Regions from separate parts of the Streptomyces sp. NPDC004266 genome, predicted to be linked through region 2. Evidence: riboswitches for the same ligand, from Rfam matches in the RefSeq annotation. Region 2 holds a riboswitch; the other holds the start of a gene.
What was found. A riboswitch is a leader RNA that binds a small molecule or an ion and turns the genes downstream of it on or off. The one in region 2 is predicted to bind cobalamin.

Region 1 (8,212 bases), on a different contig from region 2:
GACGTCACCCGGCGGTACGACGACCGGCACGTCCACCGCCGGACCGTCCTCGACCGCGTCTCGTTCACCGTCCGCCCCGGCGAACGCCTCGGCGTCGTCGGCGACAACGGCTCGGGCAAGTCCACCCTCCTCCGGCTCCTCGCCGGCCTGGAGACCCCCGACAACGGCACGGTGACCGTCGAAGCCCCCGGGGGACTCGGCCACCTCGCCCAGACCCTCGACCTCCCTGCGGACGCGACCGTCGGCGACGCCGTCGACCACGCGCTCGCGGAGATACGGGAGCTGGAGCGGGCGATCCGTACGGCGGAGGCCGAACTGTCCACCGCGGGCAGCGGCACCGGCCCCGGCCCGGACGCCGCCCTCGCCTCGTACGCGGAACTGCTCGCCGCCCACGAGGCGCGGGGCGGCGCCGGAGCCGACCGGCGCGTCGAGACCGTCCTGCGGCGGCTCGGCGAGCCCGGCCCGATCGACCGGGACCGGCCCCTCCGCACGCTCTCCGGCGGCCAGCGGTCCCGGCTCGCCCTCGCCGGCGTCCTCGCCGCCGACCCCGAACTGCTGCTGCTCGACGAGCCGACGAACGACCTCGACGACGAGGCCGTGGCCTGGCTGGAGGAGCGGCTGCGCACCCACCGGGGCACGGTCGTCGCCGTCTCGCACGACCGCGCCTTCCTCGACCACGTCACCACCGCCGTCCTGGAGGTCGACGAGGACCGCCACACCGTGCGGCGGTACGGCGACGGCTACCGCGGCCACCTCGCCGGACGCGCCGCCGAGCGGGCCCGCCGACAGCGGGAGTACGCGGAGTGGAAGGAGGAGCTCGCCCGGTACCGGGCCCTGGCCGACACGCACATCGACCGGTTCTCGGCGATCCCCCGCAAGGCCCCGGCGGCGTTCAGCGGGGCGGGCGCCTTCCGGGCCCGGTCACGGGCGCACGGCGCGATGAGCAGGATCCGGGCCGCCCGCGAGCGGCTCGCCCGGCTCACCGAGCACCCCGTGCCGCCGCCGCCCGAGCCGCTCCGCTTCCGCGCGGACCTGGCGGGCGAGGGCGCGGCGGTCGACCTGACCGGCGTACGGGTCGGGGGACGGCTCCGCCTGGACGCCCTGCACCTGGAGCCGGGCGGACGACTCCTCGTGACCGGCCCCAACGGAGCCGGGAAGACCACCCTCCTGAAGGTGCTCGCGGGCGAACTCGCCCCCGACGCCGGCACGGTGAGGACGCCCGCCCGGGTGGGCCTGCTCCGGCAGGAGGTGGCCCCGCCCACCGACCCCCGTACGGTGAGCGAGGCCTTCGGCGAGGAGCGCACGGAGGAGTTGCTCTCCCTCGGGCTCTTCGCCGCCCGGGACCTGACGGTCCCGGTGTGCCGCCTGTCGGCCGGCCAGCGCCGCAGGCTCGAACTGGCGCGGCTCGTGACCGCGCCGGCCGACCTGCTGCTCCTGGACGAGCCGACCAACCACCTGGCGCCGGGCCTGGTGGAAGAACTGGAGGCGGCGCTGGCGGCGTACCGGGGGACGCTGGTGATCGTCAGCCACGACCGCCGCCTGCGCTCCCGCTTCCGCGGCCACCACCTCGAACTGCCCCCGCCCGCTGCGGACCGGCCTCCCGTGGTGGACCTCCGCCCCGCCGGGGCGATGCCCGCCCCCGCACCCCCCGTTGTGGGCAGTCGTTCCGCAGGGCGGAACGGGTGGGCACAACGGAACGGCGCCCCTTGCCGGGCCCAGGCTCCCGCGCCCTGACCCGCGCCCTTTGGCGCGCCCGGCTCGTGGTGCGGGTCCAGGCGCGGAACGCGGAGGCGCCGCTCAAGGGCGCCGTCCCGTGTGCCCACCCTCCCCCAAGCTCTCGGCTTCGCTCGAGCAGGGGGGACCCCCTCGCCCTGCGGGACGACTGCCCACACGGGCGGGTGGCGGGGCGGGTGCTACTCGTCGGACTCCAAGTCGCCCTCCGTCTCCAGGAAGACCTGGCGCAGCGCGGCCAGCGTCTCCGGGTCCGGCTTCTCCCACATCCCGCGCGACTCCGCCTCCAGGAGCCGCTCCGCGATGCCGTGCAGGGCCCACGGGTTGGCCTCCTTGAGGAAGGCCTGGTTCTCCGGGTCGAGGACGTACTCCTGCGTGAGCTTGTCGTACATCCAGTCGGCGACGACACCCGTCGTCGCGTCGTACCCGAAGAGGTAGTCGACGGTCGCCGCCAGCTCGAACGCGCCCTTGTAGCCGTGGCGGCGCATCGCCTCGATCCAGCGCGGGTTGACCACGCGGGCGCGGAAGACGCGGGAGGTCTCCTCGACCAGGGTCCGGGTGCGGACGGTCTCGGGGCGGGTCGAGTCGCCGATGTACGCCTCGGGCGCGGTGCCGGTGAGCGCGCGGACGGTCGCGACCATGCCGCCGTGGTACTGGAAGTAGTCGTCGGAGTCGGCGATGTCGTGCTCGCGCGTGTCCGTGTTCTTCGCGGCGACCGCGATCCGCTTGTACGCGGTCTCCATCTCGGCGCGCGCCGGGCGCCCTTCGAGCCCGCGCCCGTACGCGTACCCGCCCCACACCGTGTAGACCTCGGCGAGGTCCGCGTCCGTGCGCCAGTCGCGCGAGTCGATCAGCTGGAGGATGCCCGCGCCGTACGTGCCGGGGCGGGAGCCGAAGATGCGGGTGGTGGCGCGCCGTTCGTCGCCGTGCTCGGCGAGGTCGGCCTGCGCGTGGGCCCGCACGTAGTTGTCCGAGGCGGACTCGTCCTCCAGGCCCGCCACCAGCCGTACGGCGTCGTCGAGGAGGCCGATGACGTGCGGGAACGCGTCCCGGAAGAAGCCCGAGATGCGCAGCGTCACGTCGACGCGCGGGCGGCCGAGCTCGGCGAGCGGAATGGGCTCCAAGCCGTTGACCCGGCGGGAGGCCTCGTCCCACAGCGGGCGGACGCCGAGCAGGGCGAGCGCCTCGGCGACGTCGTCGCCGGCGGTGCGCATCGCGCTGGTGCCCCAGAGGGAGAGTCCGACGGACGTCGGCCACTCGCCGTTGTCGGCGCGGTAGCGCTCCAGGAGCGAGTCGGCGAGCGCCTGGCCGGTCTCCCAGGCGAGCCGGGACGGCACGGCCTTGGGGTCGACGGAGTAGAAGTTGCGGCCGGTCGGCAGGACGTTGACCAGGCCCCGGAGCGGGGAGCCGGACGGGCCGGCCGGGACGAAGCCGCCGTTCAGGGCGTGCACGGCGTGGGCCAGCTCGTCGGTGGTGGCGGCGAGACGCGGCACGACCTGGAGGGCGGCGAAGGTCAGCACCTCGCGGACCTCGGGGCCGTACGCGGCGGCGACCGTGTCGATCGCGTGCACCGCCCAGTCGGCGGCCTCCATCGCCTCGACCAGCTCGCGCGCCTTCGCCTCCGCCTCGTCGGCGGTGGTGCGGGTCGCGGCCGACTCGTCCAGGCCGAGGGCCTCGCGCAGACCGGGCAGCGCCTGCGTGCCGCCCCAGATCTGGCGGGCGCGGAGGATGGAGAGGACCAGGTTGACCCGGGCCTCGCCCTCCGGCGCGCCGCCGAGGACGTGCAGGCCGTCGCGGATCTGGGCGTCCTTGACCTCGCACAGCCAGCCGTCGACGTGCAGCAGGAAGTCGTCGAAGCCGTCGTCCTCGGGCCGCTCTTCGAGCCCCAGGTCGTGGTCGAGCTTGGCGGCCTGGATCAGGGTCCAGATCTGGGCGCGGATGGCCGGGAGCTTCGCCGGGTCCATCGAGCTGATCTGCGCGTACTCGTCGAGCAGCTGCTCCAGGCGGGCGATGTCGCCGTACGAGTCGGCGCGGGCCATCGGCGGCACCAGGTGGTCGACGAGGGTGGCGTGGACGCGCCGCTTGGCCTGGGTGCCCTCGCCCGGGTCGTTGACGAGGAACGGGTAGATCAGCGGGATGTCGCCGAGGGCCGCGTCGGGGCCGCAGGCGGCGGACAGGCCGGCGTTCTTGCCGGGCAGCCACTCCAGGTTGCCGTGCTTGCCGAGGTGGACCATGGCGTCGGCGCCGAAGCCGCCGTCCTCGGCGCGGGCGGCGATCCAGCGGTAGGCGGCCAGGTAGTGGTGGGACGGCGGGAGATCGGGGTCGTGGTAGATCGCGATCGGGTTCTCGCCGAAGCCGCGCGGCGGCTGGATGAGGATCAGGAGGTTCCCGCGCCGCAGGGCGGCGAGGACGATGTCGCCCTCCGGGTTGCGGGAGCGGTCGAGGAACATCTCGCCGGGCGCGGGGCCCCAGTGCTCCTCCACCTGCTCGCGGAGTTCGGCGGGCAGGGTCGCGTACCAGCGCTTGTAGTCGGCGGCCGGGATGCGGACCGGGTTCTTCGCGAGCTGCTCCTCGGTCAGCCAGTCCTGGTCGTGGCCGCCGGCCTCGATGAGGGCGTAGATCAGCTCGTCGCCGTCGCCGGAGACCAGGCCGGGGAGGTCTTCGACGGGCCCGAAGTCGTAGCCCTCGGCGATGAGGCGGCGCAGGAGCGCGACGGCGGAGGCGGGGGTGTCGAGGCCGACGGCGTTGCCGATGCGGGAGTGCTTCGTCGGGTACGCGGAGAGGACGAGCGCCAGCTTCTTCTCGGCGTTCGGGATGTGGCGGAGCCGGGCGTGCCGGACCGCGATCCCGGCGACGCGTGCGGCGCGCTCGGCGTCGGCGACGTACGCGGGCAGTCCGTCCTCGTCGATCTCCTTGAAGGAGAAGGGGACGGTGATGAGGCGGCCGTCGAACTCGGGCACGGCGACCTGGCTGGCGGCGTCCAGCGGGGAGAGGCCCTCGTCGTTCTCCTCCCACGCGGACCGCGAGCCGGTCAGGCACAGGGCCTGGAGGATCGGCACGTCGAGCGCGGCGAGCGCGCCCGCGTCCCAGGCCTCCTCGTCGCCGCCGGCCTGGGCCTCGGCGGGCTTGGTGCCGCCGGCGGCGAGGACGGTGGTGACGATCGCGTCGGCCGTACGGAGACGGTCGAGCAGCTCCGGCTCCGGGGCGCGCAGGGACGCCACGTACAGCGGGAGGGCGCGGGCGCCCGCGTCCTCGATCGCCCCGCACAGGGCGTCGACGAAGGCGGTGTTCCCGCTCATGTGGTGGGCGCGGTAGTAGAGCACGGCGACGGTCGGGCCGGTCACGTCGGCCCTGGGGGTCCGCTCCAGCGGGCCCCAGGTGGGGGCGGCGGCCGGGGCGTCGAAGCCGTGGCCGGTGAGCAGGACGGTGTCGGAGAGGAAGCGGGCCAGCTGCTCCAGGTTGGCCGGGCCGCCGTGTGCCAGATAGGCGTGGGCCTCGGTGGCGACGCCGACCGGGACGGTGGAGGCCTCCATGAGCTGGGCGTCGGGGGCCTGCTCGCCGCTGAGGACGACGACCGGCTTCCCGGCGGCGAGGACCGCGTCCAGGCCCTCCTGCCAGGAGCGGACGCCGCCGAGGAGGCGGACGACGACCAGGTCGGCGCCGTCGAGGAGGGCCGGGAGGTCGGCGAGCGGGAGGCGGGAGGGGTTGGCGAAGCGGTACTCCACCGGCCCTCCGGCCGCGCGGGCGCTGAGCAGGTCGGTGTCGGAGTGCGACAGCAGCAGGAGCATGGCGAGCTCAGGCCCTTCCTCGGGGTTGTCCGCGCCCCGGGTGGTCGAGTGGACGGCGGGAGTTCCTGACTCACCCGTCCCTCGCGGGTACGGGCTCACAGTGGCGGGACCGCGCCGGATTCTCACCGGGCTTCCTCCCCGGGGTCCTGGGACCCCATGCCGATCTGCATCCTAGATCGTGGCGTCGGCGGGCCCCAGGGAGCGGCGGGGTCGACCGGATCACACTCGGTGGCCGGCCGGTTCCCCGTGGGTATGCTCGCCGCCATGCCGCCCACCCCACCCCCGACGCCCGAACCGGGTGAAGTTCGCATACGGGACCGTGGCGACGCCTGCCCCGGGGCGCTGCGCCTGCACCCCGCCGACGACGGACGCCTCGCCCGACTGCGCCTGCCCGCCGGTCGCCTGACGGCCCGTCAGGTCGAGGTCCTGGCCCGCGCCGCCGAGTCCCTCGGCGACGGGCGGATCAGCATCACCTCGCGCGGCAACGCGGAGCTGCGCGGCCTCGGCGAGGGCTGCGGGGCGGAGCTGGCGGAGCTCCTGGCCGGGGCCGGTCTGCTGCCCTCCCCCACCCACGAGCGCGTCCGCAACATCGTGGCCTCGCCCGGCGCCGGGCTCGACGGACTCGGCTGCGCGGACGTGCAGTTGTGGGCGCGCGAGCTGGACGCCGCCCTGTGCGCCGAGCCCCGGGCCGCGTCCCTTTCGGGACGGTTCCTCTTCGTCCTCGACGACGGGCGCGGGGACGTCGCCGGACTCGGCGGCGATGTGAGCTTGGTCGCAGGCCTGGACGGGTCCGCGCTGCTGCGGCCCGGCTCCCCGGGAGCACCTCCCCGGCCGAAGGCCCCGGGGGCCCCGGGGGTATTCCGCCTCGCCGCCGACGACGCCGTACGGGCCGCCCTCGCCACCGCCCTCGCGTTCCTCGACGCCGCCGAGGCCGCCGGGAACGGCGCCTGGCGGCCGCACGAACTGCCCGACGAGCACGTCCCCGACTGGGCCGGTGCCCTCGCACGGGCCGGGATCGCGGCGGAGCCCGTACCCGTACCGCCGCTGCCCGCGGCCCGGCCGCCCGCGCCCGGCCCGCTCGGCGACCACGCCCTGCACGTCCTCGCCCCCCTCGGCCGGCTGACCGCCGCGCAACTGCGGGCCCTGGCCGACGGCGCCGACGAGCTCCGGCTCACGCCCTGGCGGGGCGCGGTCGTCGTCGGAGCCCGTGCCGACCGGCTGCCCGAGCTGGAGACGTACGGCCTGGTCACCCGGCCCGACCTGCCCTCGGTCGGGGTCAGCGCCTGCACCGGGCGGCCCGGCTGCGCCAAGTCCCTCGCCGACGTCCGGACGGACGCCGCCCTCGTCCACCGCGGGGGCCTGCCCGTCCACTTCTCCGGGTGCGAGCGCCGCTGCGGGCACCCGCACGGCACCTGGGTCGACGTCCTCGCCACCGGCGACGACGCCTACCTGGTGGACGGCGCCCCCACCCCCCGCACCTCCCTGCCCGAAGCGGTGACCACGGCCCGCAGCCTGCCGGCCCACACGAGATGAGCGAGAGCACCAGGATGTTCGACTACGAGAAGGACGGGACGGAGATCTACCGCCGGTCCTTTGCCACGATCCGCGCCGAGGCGGACCTCGCGGGCCTGCCCGCCGACGTCGCCCAGGTGGCGGTCCGGATGATCCACGCCTGCGGCATGACCGACCTCGTGCAGGACATCGCGTACTCGCCGCGGGTCGTCGCGAACGCCCGCGCCGCCCTCCGGGCCGGCGCTCCCGTCCTCTGCGACGCGCAGATGGTCGCCAGCGGCGTCACCCGCAAGCGGCTGCCCGCCGACAACGAGGTGCTCTGCGCCCTCTCCGACCCGGCCGTGCCGGGCCTCGCCGCCGAGCTGGGCACCACCCGCTCCGCCGCCGCGCTCGAACTGTGGCGGGACCGCCTCGAAGGCTCCGTCGTCGCCATCGGCAACGCCCCGACCGCCCTCTTCCACCTCCTGGAGATGGTCGCGAAGGGCGCCGGGAGGCCCGCCGCCGTGCTCGGCATCCCGGTCGGCTTCATCGGCGCCGCCGAGTCCAAGGACGCGCTCGCCGAGAACACCCTCGGCCTCGACTACCTGGTCGTACGGGGCCGGCGCGGCGGCAGCGCGATGACGGCCGCCGCGATCAACGCCCTCGCCCACGAAGCGGAGATCCAGGAGATCCAGGCATGACCACCGTGACGCCCGGCAAGCTGTACGGCGTGGGCCTCGGCCCCGGCGACCCGAACCTGATGACCGTCGCCGCCGTGAAGGCGATCGCCGAGGCCGACGTCATCGCCTACCACTCGGCCCGCCACGGCCGCTCCATAGCGCGCTCCATCGCCGCCGAGCACATCCGCGAGGACCACGTCGAGGAGCGGCTGATGTACCCGCTCACGGTGGAGACCACGGACCACCCGGGCGGCTACCGGGGCGCCCTGAACGACTTCTACGAGGAGGCCTCGGCCCGCCTCGCCGCCCACCTCGACGCCGGCCGCACCGTCGCCGTCCTCGCCGAGGGCGACCCGCTCTTCTACGGCTCGTACCAGCACATGCACAAGCGGCTCGCCGACCGCTACGACACGACCGTCATCCCCGGCGTCACCTCGGTGAGCGCCGCCGCCGCCCGGCTCGGCGAGCCGCTGTGCGAGGCGGAGGAGGTCCTCACGATCATCCCCGGCACCCTGCCGGAGG
Region 2 (8,212 bases):
TCACCCGGTTGGGCAGGGTGGTGAACCCGAGGTCGAGCGGGCTCAGCAGGTGCGGGTACGGGGTCATGGGGGCGTCTCCTCGCGCAGGGGTCGTCGACCTCAGTTCTAGGCGACCCCGCGCGCCTTCTGCAACTAGTTGCAGAAGAATGAGGGGGTGATCTCCACTACTCGGCGGCGCGGGTCCCGGGAGGGCGGCTCAGGAGGAGCGGCGGGGCCCGGCCGCCTCGGCCGCCGTCCACGCCTCCAGGTCCTCCGGCGTCCGGGGCTCCACCCCGTCCGCGCCCAGCAGGCCGTGGGCCCGCAGGAGGCGGGCCACCGACGTGCCCCACGGCCGGCGCAGCCGGGCCGCGGCCAGCAGATCGTCGTCCGCGAGGAGCTCGGCGACCGGACCGGTGCGCAGACCGGCGGGCGAGAGCACCGCGGCCTCGTCGGCCCAGCGCAGCGCCAGGTCCACGTCGTGCGTCGCCATCACCACCGTCGTCCCCGCCTCCCGCAGGCGTCCGAGGGCGTCCAGCAGCCGCTCCTGCCCGTGCGGGTCGAGCCCGGCCGTCGGCTCGTCCATGATCAGCACCCGGGGCCGCATCGCCACGGCGCCCGCGATCGCGGCCCGCTTCCGCTGCCCGTAGGACAGCAGATGCGTCGGCCGGTCCTCCAGGGCCACGATGTCCAGCGCCTCCAGGGCCTCCCGCACCCGGAGCCGCACCTCCTCCTCCGGCAGCCCCAGGTTCATCGGACCGAACGACACATCCTGACCGACCGAGGCCGCGAACAACTGGTCGTCCGGATCCTGCACGACCAGCTGCACGGTGGTCCGCAGCCGGGTCAGCCCCTTCCGGTCGTACGCCACCTCGGCCCCGTCCAGGAGCAGCGTCCCGCTCCCGCACCGCAGCCCCCCGCTGAGCAGCCGCAGCAGCGTCGTCTTGCCGCTGCCGTTGCGGCCGAGGAGCGCGATCGCGCGCCCCTCCGCCACCGGGAAGTCCACGTCCGACAGGACCGCGGGCCCGTCCTCGTAGGCGAAACCCGCCTTCACCAGCTCCACGACGGGGTGCGTCGGCGTCGGAGACGTCACGGAAGGAACCTTTCCAGTACGAGGGTGAGGGCGACGAGCCCCGCGAGGAGCGCGCCCGTCGCCGTGAGGAACCGCCGGGAGACCGCGCAGGCCGGCACCAGGACCCGCAGCGTGCCGTCGTAACCGCGCCCGGCGAGCCCCGACTGCAGGCGCTGCGCCCGGTCGAAGGCCCGCACGAACGTGGTCGCGCCGAGCCCGGCGAGCGAACGCCAGGTCGCCGCCCGGGTGGTGTGCCCGAGCCGGGCCGCCTGGGCCTGCCGGATCTTCGCCAGCGAGTCGAGCAGCAGGAAGATGATCCGGTACATCACGAGCGCCACGTCCACCACGGGTGCCGGGACGCCCGCCCGGACGAGCCGGGGCAGCACGTCGGACACCGGCGTGGTGAAGGCGAAGAGCAGCACCCCCAGCGAGGCCGAGGCGGTTCGCAGCAGCAGCTCGCCCGCGTGCGCGGGGCCGCCGGGCGCGAGGGCCACGAGCCCGCGCGCACCTCCCACCTCGAAGAGCAGCGGAACGGCTCCCGTGACACAGAAACCGAGCGGGATGCGGAACGCCCGCCACAGCTGACGGCCCGGCACACCGGCCGGACCGAGGAGCACCGCGAGCGTGGCCGCCGCCACGAGCACGGCGCCCGGCCACGGCGGCAGGGAGACGGCGCACAGCGTCAGGCCGAAGCCGAGGGCGGCCTTCTCCACGGGATGGCGGCGGCGCCAGCGACTGCTGTGCGCCGCCGCGTCGATCGGCAGCATCGGCGCTACGCGCCCGTACCGTCGAACGGCACGGAACCGTCGGCCTCGGGAGCCTCCGCCCCACCGCCGCCGGACCCGGACCCGTGGCCCAGGGCGCTGAGGTCGGCGGCCCCGGCCCCGGCCCCGGCCCCGGCCCCGGCCCCGGCCCCTGCCCCGGCACGGGCACTGGCTGCGACCCCGGCCCCGGCCCCGGCGGCACGGGGGCCCGGGCCGGAGCGTGCGGCACCGCCGCTCGCGGTACCGGAATCGGGCCCACCCCGTACCCCGGCGGACCCGCCGTCCCCGACGGGGTCGCCCTCCGCCGCCGCGCCCTCGGTCCCCGCCGCCTCGGCGGCTGCCGCGGCCACGGCGCGGGCCGCGCCCTGCCGACGGCCGCGCCGCAGGCCGAAGTAGTACGCCAGGACACCGGCGCCGATCGCCGCCTGGAGGGCGAAGAGCGCCGACTCGATCTCGCCGGACGGCGGCTCGTACAGCGGGCTGAACCACGGCTCGTAGTCCGGCCGGAGCTCCGTGATCGCGGTCTCCGCCTCGCTGTCGGACCCGCTGAACGGCTGCTCCTTGTGGTCGCCGAGGCCCAGCGCGAGCGGCAGGACCGCGAGCGCGGCGACGAGGAGCAGCAGCAGCGTGTTGACCTTCGCGTTCCGGCTCATCGCGCGGCCACCTCCTCGGGCCGCTCCGCCCGCGGCCGGTCGAGGACGCCGAGGCGCGTCAGCTCGCCCTTGCTGGACTGGGTGAGCAGCCTCATCACGAGCACCGTGAGCAGGCCCTCGCTCACCGCCAGCGGAATCTGGGTCACGGCGAAGATCCCGCCGAACTTGGCCAGCGCGCCGGGCACGCCGCTGCCGGGGTCGGGGAACGCCAGGGCCAGCTGCACGCTGGTGACGCAGTACGTGGACAGGTCGGCGACGAACGCGCCGAAGAAGACGGCCACCATCAGGGGCGCGCCGAACCGCCGAAGCAGCCGGTACGTCCCGTAGCCCGCCCAGGGGCCGACGATCGCCATGGAGAAGGCGTTCGCGCCGAGCGTGGTCAGCCCGCCGTGCGCGAGCAGCAGGGCCTGGAAGAGCAGGGTGATCGTCCCGAGGACCGCCATGATCGGCGGCCGGAACAGAACGGCGCCGAGCCCCGTACCGGTCGGATGCGAGCAACTGCCGGTGACCGAGGGCAACTTGAGCGCCGACAGGACGAAGGTGAAGGCACCGGAGGCGCCGAGCAGCAGAGTGGATTCGGGGTTCGACCGCACCTCGCGGGTCAGCGCGCGCACCCCGTGGACGACGAACGGAGCGGCCGCGACGCCCCAGGCGGCGGCGTGCGCAGGGGGCAGATACCCCTCGGCTATATGCATGATCGGGAGACCCTCTCCAGCACCTCGTGGATGGACAACGCACCCTGGCCGGTCTCCTGGCTGACGGTCATACGGCCCGACTCCGCCTTCCCACACCGTCGCGGTCTCCCGCGACGGTCCAGTGGCTTCCCCGAGGTGTTCCCCCGGGGGTGGAGCCGGACCTCCCGATCACAGTGGCGAGGGCCGCACCGGTACTGCACCGGTTTCCCGTACACCAAGGCCCTGCGACATTAGTGGGTTGACCTGCTGGATCACAACACGGCCACCACGCGGCGCGTCCCTCCGGTCACTCCACGCACTCGGCCCCCGTGGTCACTCCTTGCGGTAGGAGTACGCCTCCGAGGCCGCTGCCGCCACCGCGTCGAGGTCCCCGCCGGCGCTCGCCGTCACCAGCGCGGCCACCGCGCCCTCGACGAACGGCGCGTCCACCAGGCGGGAGCCCTCGGGCAGTTCGTCGCCCTCGGCGAGCAGCGCCTTCACGGTGAGGACCGCGCTGCCCAGGTCGACGAGGAGCGCGACCCCGGCCCCCCGGTCGACGGCCTTCGCGGCCTCCCAGATCAGCTCGGAACTCGTCCCGAGGCCACCGTCCGGCGTCCCGCCCGCGGGCAGGACCGGCGCGAGGTCACCGCCGCCCGCGAGGCCGCGGGCCAGTTCGGCGACCGCCGTCGCGACCGCCGCGCTGTGCGAGACGAGCACGATGCCGACGACCGCCGGGGCCGAACCCTCCGGGACCGGACGACCCGCCGGGCTCATCGCGCGCCCTCCGCCCCGGCGGTGTCGGCGAGGGCCGCGAAGAGCAGCGCCGACGACGTCGCCCCCGGATCCTGGTGCCCGACCGACCGCTCCCCGAGATAACTGGCCCTGCCCTTGCGCGCCCGGAGGGGCACCGTCGCCAGGGCGCCCCCCTCGGCGGCGGCGCGGGCCGCCTCGTACGAGCTCCGCAGTCCCTCCACGCCCGGCACGAGCGCGTCCAGCATCGTCTTGTCGCCCACCTGGGCACCGCCCAGCTGCGACACGGCGGCCACACCGGCGCCGAGCGCCTCCGCCAGCCGCTCCCGGGTGACCTCCCCGTCCTCGCCCAGGGCCTTCCCCGCGCGCCGCAGCAGCGTCCCGTACAGCGGCCCCGAAGCGCCGCCGACGGTGGAGATGAGCTGCCGTCCGGCGGCGGTGAGCACCGCGCCCGGGCTCGCGGGCGGCTCCTTCGCCAGGGTCTCCGCCACGGCGGCGAACCCCCGCTTGAGATTGGCTCCGTGATCGGCGTCGCCGATGGCCGAATCCAGCTCGGTGAGCCGGTCCGCCTCCCGGGCGACGTCCTCGGCCGCCGCGGCCAGCCAGCGCACCAGGAACCCGGCGCCGAAGGTCTCCGTCATCTCGCTCCCCCTTCCCGTCCCGGGACTCACCGGCCCCAGCGCAGCGCGGGCGTCCGCACCGGCGCGTCCCACAGGCGCAGCAGCTCCTCGTCGACCTCGCACAGGGTCACCGAGCACCCCGCCATGTCGAGCGAGGTCACGTAGTTCCCGACCAGTGTCCGGGCCACCGGCACCTTCCGCTCGGCGAGCACCCGCTGCACCTCGGCGTTGAACCCGTACAGCTCCAGGAGCGGCGTCCCGCCCATCCCGTTCACCAGGGCGATGACCGGCCCGGACGGGCTCAGGTCCTCCACGACGGCGTCCACGGCGAAGTCCGCGATCTCCCGCGAGGTCATCATGGCCCGCCGCTCCCGGCCGGGCTCGCCGTGGATGCCGATGCCCAACTCCAGCTCCCCTTCCGGGAGGTCGAAGGTCGGGCCGCCCTTGGCGGGGGTGGTGCAGGCGCTCAGGGCCACCCCGAAGGACCGGCACCGCCCGTTCACCCGGCGGGCGATCGACTCCACCCGCTCCAGCGGGGCGCCCTCCTCGGCGGCCGCGCCCGCGATCTTCTCCACGAACAGCGTGCCGCCGGTGCCGCGCCGGCCCGCCGTGTACAGGCTGTCCGTCACCGCCACGTCGTCGTCGACGAGGACCTTGGCGACCTGGATGCCCTCGTCCTCGGCGAGTTCGGCGGCCATCTCGAAGTTCAGCACGTCACCGGTGTAGTTCTTGATGACGAACAGCACCCCGGCGCCGCTGTCGACCGCGGCGGCGGCCCGCACCATCTGATCGGGCACGGGCGAGGTGAACACCTCGCCCGGACACGCGGCCGCCAGCATGCCGGGGCCCACGAACCCCCCGTGCAGCGGCTCGTGCCCGGACCCGCCGCCGGACACCAGCGCCACCTGCCCCGCCACGGGCGCGTCCCGCCGCACCACCACGCGCCGCTCCACGTCCACGGTCAGCTCGGGATGCGCCGCGGCCATCCCCCGCAGCGCGTCGGCGACGACGGTCTCCGGAACGTTGATCAGCATCCTCACGGGTACCTCCTGTAGAGACTGGCCGGCATGTGACTGAACAGGCTTTTCACAGGTCAGAAAGGGTGAGGCGGGTTATCGGTCTTGGCGGTTCGCGGCTCCCAGGGTCGGTTGCGCGCGGTACGGATGCCGACCTGTCGCCGCCTTTCCTGGCCACCCGTCAGGGTCGGCTCGTGCTGCGTGCTCTTTGCATGTGTGCATGATGGCGCAATTATCGGCGTGGGGGGTGGGGTCGCGCACCGGTGCGTCGCGGCCGGAAGCGGCCGATTCCCTGCCGGCAGGCTTTGTGCGGCGCCTTGGGGTTCGGCGGCGACGGACTGGACGGCGAGTCTCCGCAGGGAACCGTCAGACAGCTGAGTGGATGCCTGGACGACAGCCTCCGCAAGTGGCTCACCGGATCGGGGATCCGCCACCCCTTGCTCTCTCTTGACGGAGTCAGGCCCCGGCAGCCGGCCGGGGACAGCAGTACGCTCCATGCCCTGGCGGATACCGAGGACGGGTTCCTGCGGCGCGTGCGGAAGCCGTTCGGGTCGTGGCCGTAGGTGAGGGCGTACGGGGTGAGTGGCACGACCAGCGGGGCGGGAACGACTGTCGGTGCGGCGGGCCGTCAGGGGGCCGACCCCGTGCGGGAGACCGTGCGGACCTCCCGGGGCGTGGCGCTCAGGCGGTGATCACCTTGACGCCCGCCTCCACCAGGCGCGCGGACATGTCGTCCGGCACCCTGGTGTCGGTCACGAGGGCGTCGATGCGGTCCAGGCCGCAGATCCGGGCGAAGGCGCGATGCCCCAGCTTGGACGAGTCGGTGACGACGATCACGCGGTGTGCGCGCTCGGTGAGCAGCCTGCTGATGCCGGCCTCGTCCTCGTGGTGTGCCGTGATCCCCATCCGGGGATCGACTCCGTCCACGCCCAGGATCGCCACGTCCAGCACGACCTCGTTGAGGACGCCCATGGTGAGCGGGCCGACGAGCTCGAACGTCTGCGGGCGGGCCACGCCCCCGTGGTCACGATTTTGATCTGGGGGCGTACCGCGAGCTCGACGGCGATGTTGAGCGCGTTGGTCACCACGGTCAGGACGGGTGCGGGGGCGCTCCCGGGGGCCGTGCGCTGATTGCCGCTGGTCCGCAGCGCGAGTGCGCGGGCAACCTCCGTGGTGGTCGTGCCGCCGTTGAGCCCCAGCACCTCGCCGTCGGCTACGAGGTCGGCGGCCGCGGCGGCGATTCTCTGCTTCTCCGGTGTGTTGCGCGAGGACTTGTAGCGCAGCGGAAGCTCGTAGGAGATCCCGTGAGCGAGGGCACCGCCCCGGGTGCGGACGAGCATCTGTTGTTCTGCCAGCTCGTCGAGGTCCCTGCGGATGGTCGCGTGGGAGACCTCCAGCGCGGTCGCGGCTCCCTCGATCTCCAGCCGACCCTCGGCGGCCAGCAGTTCGAGCAATGCGCCCCAACGCTCTTGCTTGGACATCGTCGGACTCCTTGTCGGCCGGGCTCGTCGTCAGGACGGAGTGCGCTGCTTCCCCGGCTGATCGTGCGCACTGTGATCGTATGCGGGTCCGATGCGCAGGTGACGGCTACCGTCACGGAATTTGCGCTTGGCCATGCTCGAAAAGAGCTTGAATCAAGCAACTCTTGTCATTCTTGATGTCTGTGGCGGCGTGAGTGGCGCAAGCGTCTCGTGCAAGGGTCACGATCGGCGCGTCTCCCGAGGTCCCCGACCCGCGCGAGTGCCTCGGTCCGGCCCGGCCCGCGCGGCCGTCGAGGCCGAGGGGGCCGGGCCGCTCGGATTGCCCGCCGTCGGCTGGGGGAGCCCCGCCCTTCACCGCGGCCCGCCTCGCTGTGCACGAATGTGCAGCAAAGTGCAGTCCGTGATGTTCATTTTTGCGCGCAGGAGCGATTTTTCAATCATGTATTGACATGCAGATGTCATGCCCGTCACAGTCGTCCCGCCAGCCATGCCGACCATGCCGAATCTGGAGTCACGTCATGTCTGAAGTCCCCGCAGTCTCGCGGCGTTCGGTTCTCGGAGGGGCGGTGGCCACGGGCGCGATGGCCGTCGGCTTCGGGGCGGCCGCGTCCGCCCCCGCGGTCGCCGCACCCGGCGCTGCCGGGGAGGTCACGGCCTCCGGACCGCGCCGCCCCGCCGGCCAGACCTCCATGATCAACGTGCCGTACGAGACGCATCGGACCGTCCGGGTCGCCACCGTCGGCCTCGGCAACCGCGGCAACGGCATGACCAGGGGCTGGTCCGTCGTGCCCGGCTGTCAGGTCACCGCCGTCTGCGACATCCGTGCGGACCGCGCCAAGCGCGTCGCGGACGACCTGGTCAAGGCGGGCAAGCCGCGCCCCGCCGAGTTCGGCGGCTCCGCCGACTCGTACGCCGAGATGCTCAAGCGGGACGACATCGACCTCGTCTACATCGCCACGCCCTGGGAGTTCCACTACGAGCAGGGCAAGGCCGCGCTGCTGGCCGGCAAGCACGTCATCGTCGAACTTCCCATCGCCACCCGGCTCGACGAGCTGTGGGACCTGGTCGACACCTGCGAGCGGACCCGGCGGCACCTGATGCTCGCCGAGAACTGCTCGTACGGCCGCAACGAGCTGGCCATGCTCAAGATGGCACACGACGGGGTGTTCGGCGACGTCACGAACGGCCACGGCGGATACCTGCACG

Region 1: it holds a riboswitch for cobalamin, as region 2 does, so the genes downstream of both, cobN (cobaltochelatase subunit CobN) here and ACFYUZ_RS23090 (energy-coupling factor ABC transporter permease) in region 2, are expected to answer to the same signal.

The regions. Positions count from the first base shown of each region.
Region 1 covers NZ_JBIAMM010000002.1:283,438-291,649, forward strand. The annotation lists gene ACFYUZ_RS06055 (ABC-F family ATP-binding cassette domain-containing protein) at 1-1,734, shown strand, start outside; gene cobN (cobaltochelatase subunit CobN) at 1,914-5,519, opposite strand; cobalamin riboswitch at 5,560-5,692, opposite strand; gene ACFYUZ_RS06065 (cobalamin biosynthesis protein CobG) at 5,772-7,052, shown strand; gene ACFYUZ_RS06070 (precorrin-8X methylmutase) at 7,049-7,711, shown strand; gene cobJ (precorrin-3B C(17)-methyltransferase) at 7,708-8,212, shown strand, end outside.
Region 2 covers NZ_JBIAMM010000009.1:297,675-305,886, forward strand. The annotation lists gene ACFYUZ_RS23070 (FAD-dependent oxidoreductase) at 1-67, opposite strand, end outside; gene ACFYUZ_RS23075 (ATP-binding cassette domain-containing protein) at 197-1,069, opposite strand; gene cbiQ (cobalt ECF transporter T component CbiQ) at 1,066-1,815, opposite strand; gene ACFYUZ_RS23085 (energy-coupling factor ABC transporter substrate-binding protein) at 1,821-2,465, opposite strand; gene ACFYUZ_RS23090 (energy-coupling factor ABC transporter permease) at 2,462-3,160, opposite strand; cobalamin riboswitch at 3,189-3,394, opposite strand; gene ACFYUZ_RS23095 (PTS-dependent dihydroxyacetone kinase phosphotransferase subunit DhaM) at 3,473-3,913, opposite strand; gene dhaL (dihydroxyacetone kinase subunit DhaL) at 3,910-4,530, opposite strand; gene dhaK (dihydroxyacetone kinase subunit DhaK) at 4,557-5,549, opposite strand; partial or broken gene ACFYUZ_RS23110 (DeoR/GlpR family DNA-binding transcription regulator) at 6,207-7,006, opposite strand; gene ACFYUZ_RS23115 (Gfo/Idh/MocA family protein) at 7,525-8,212, shown strand, end outside.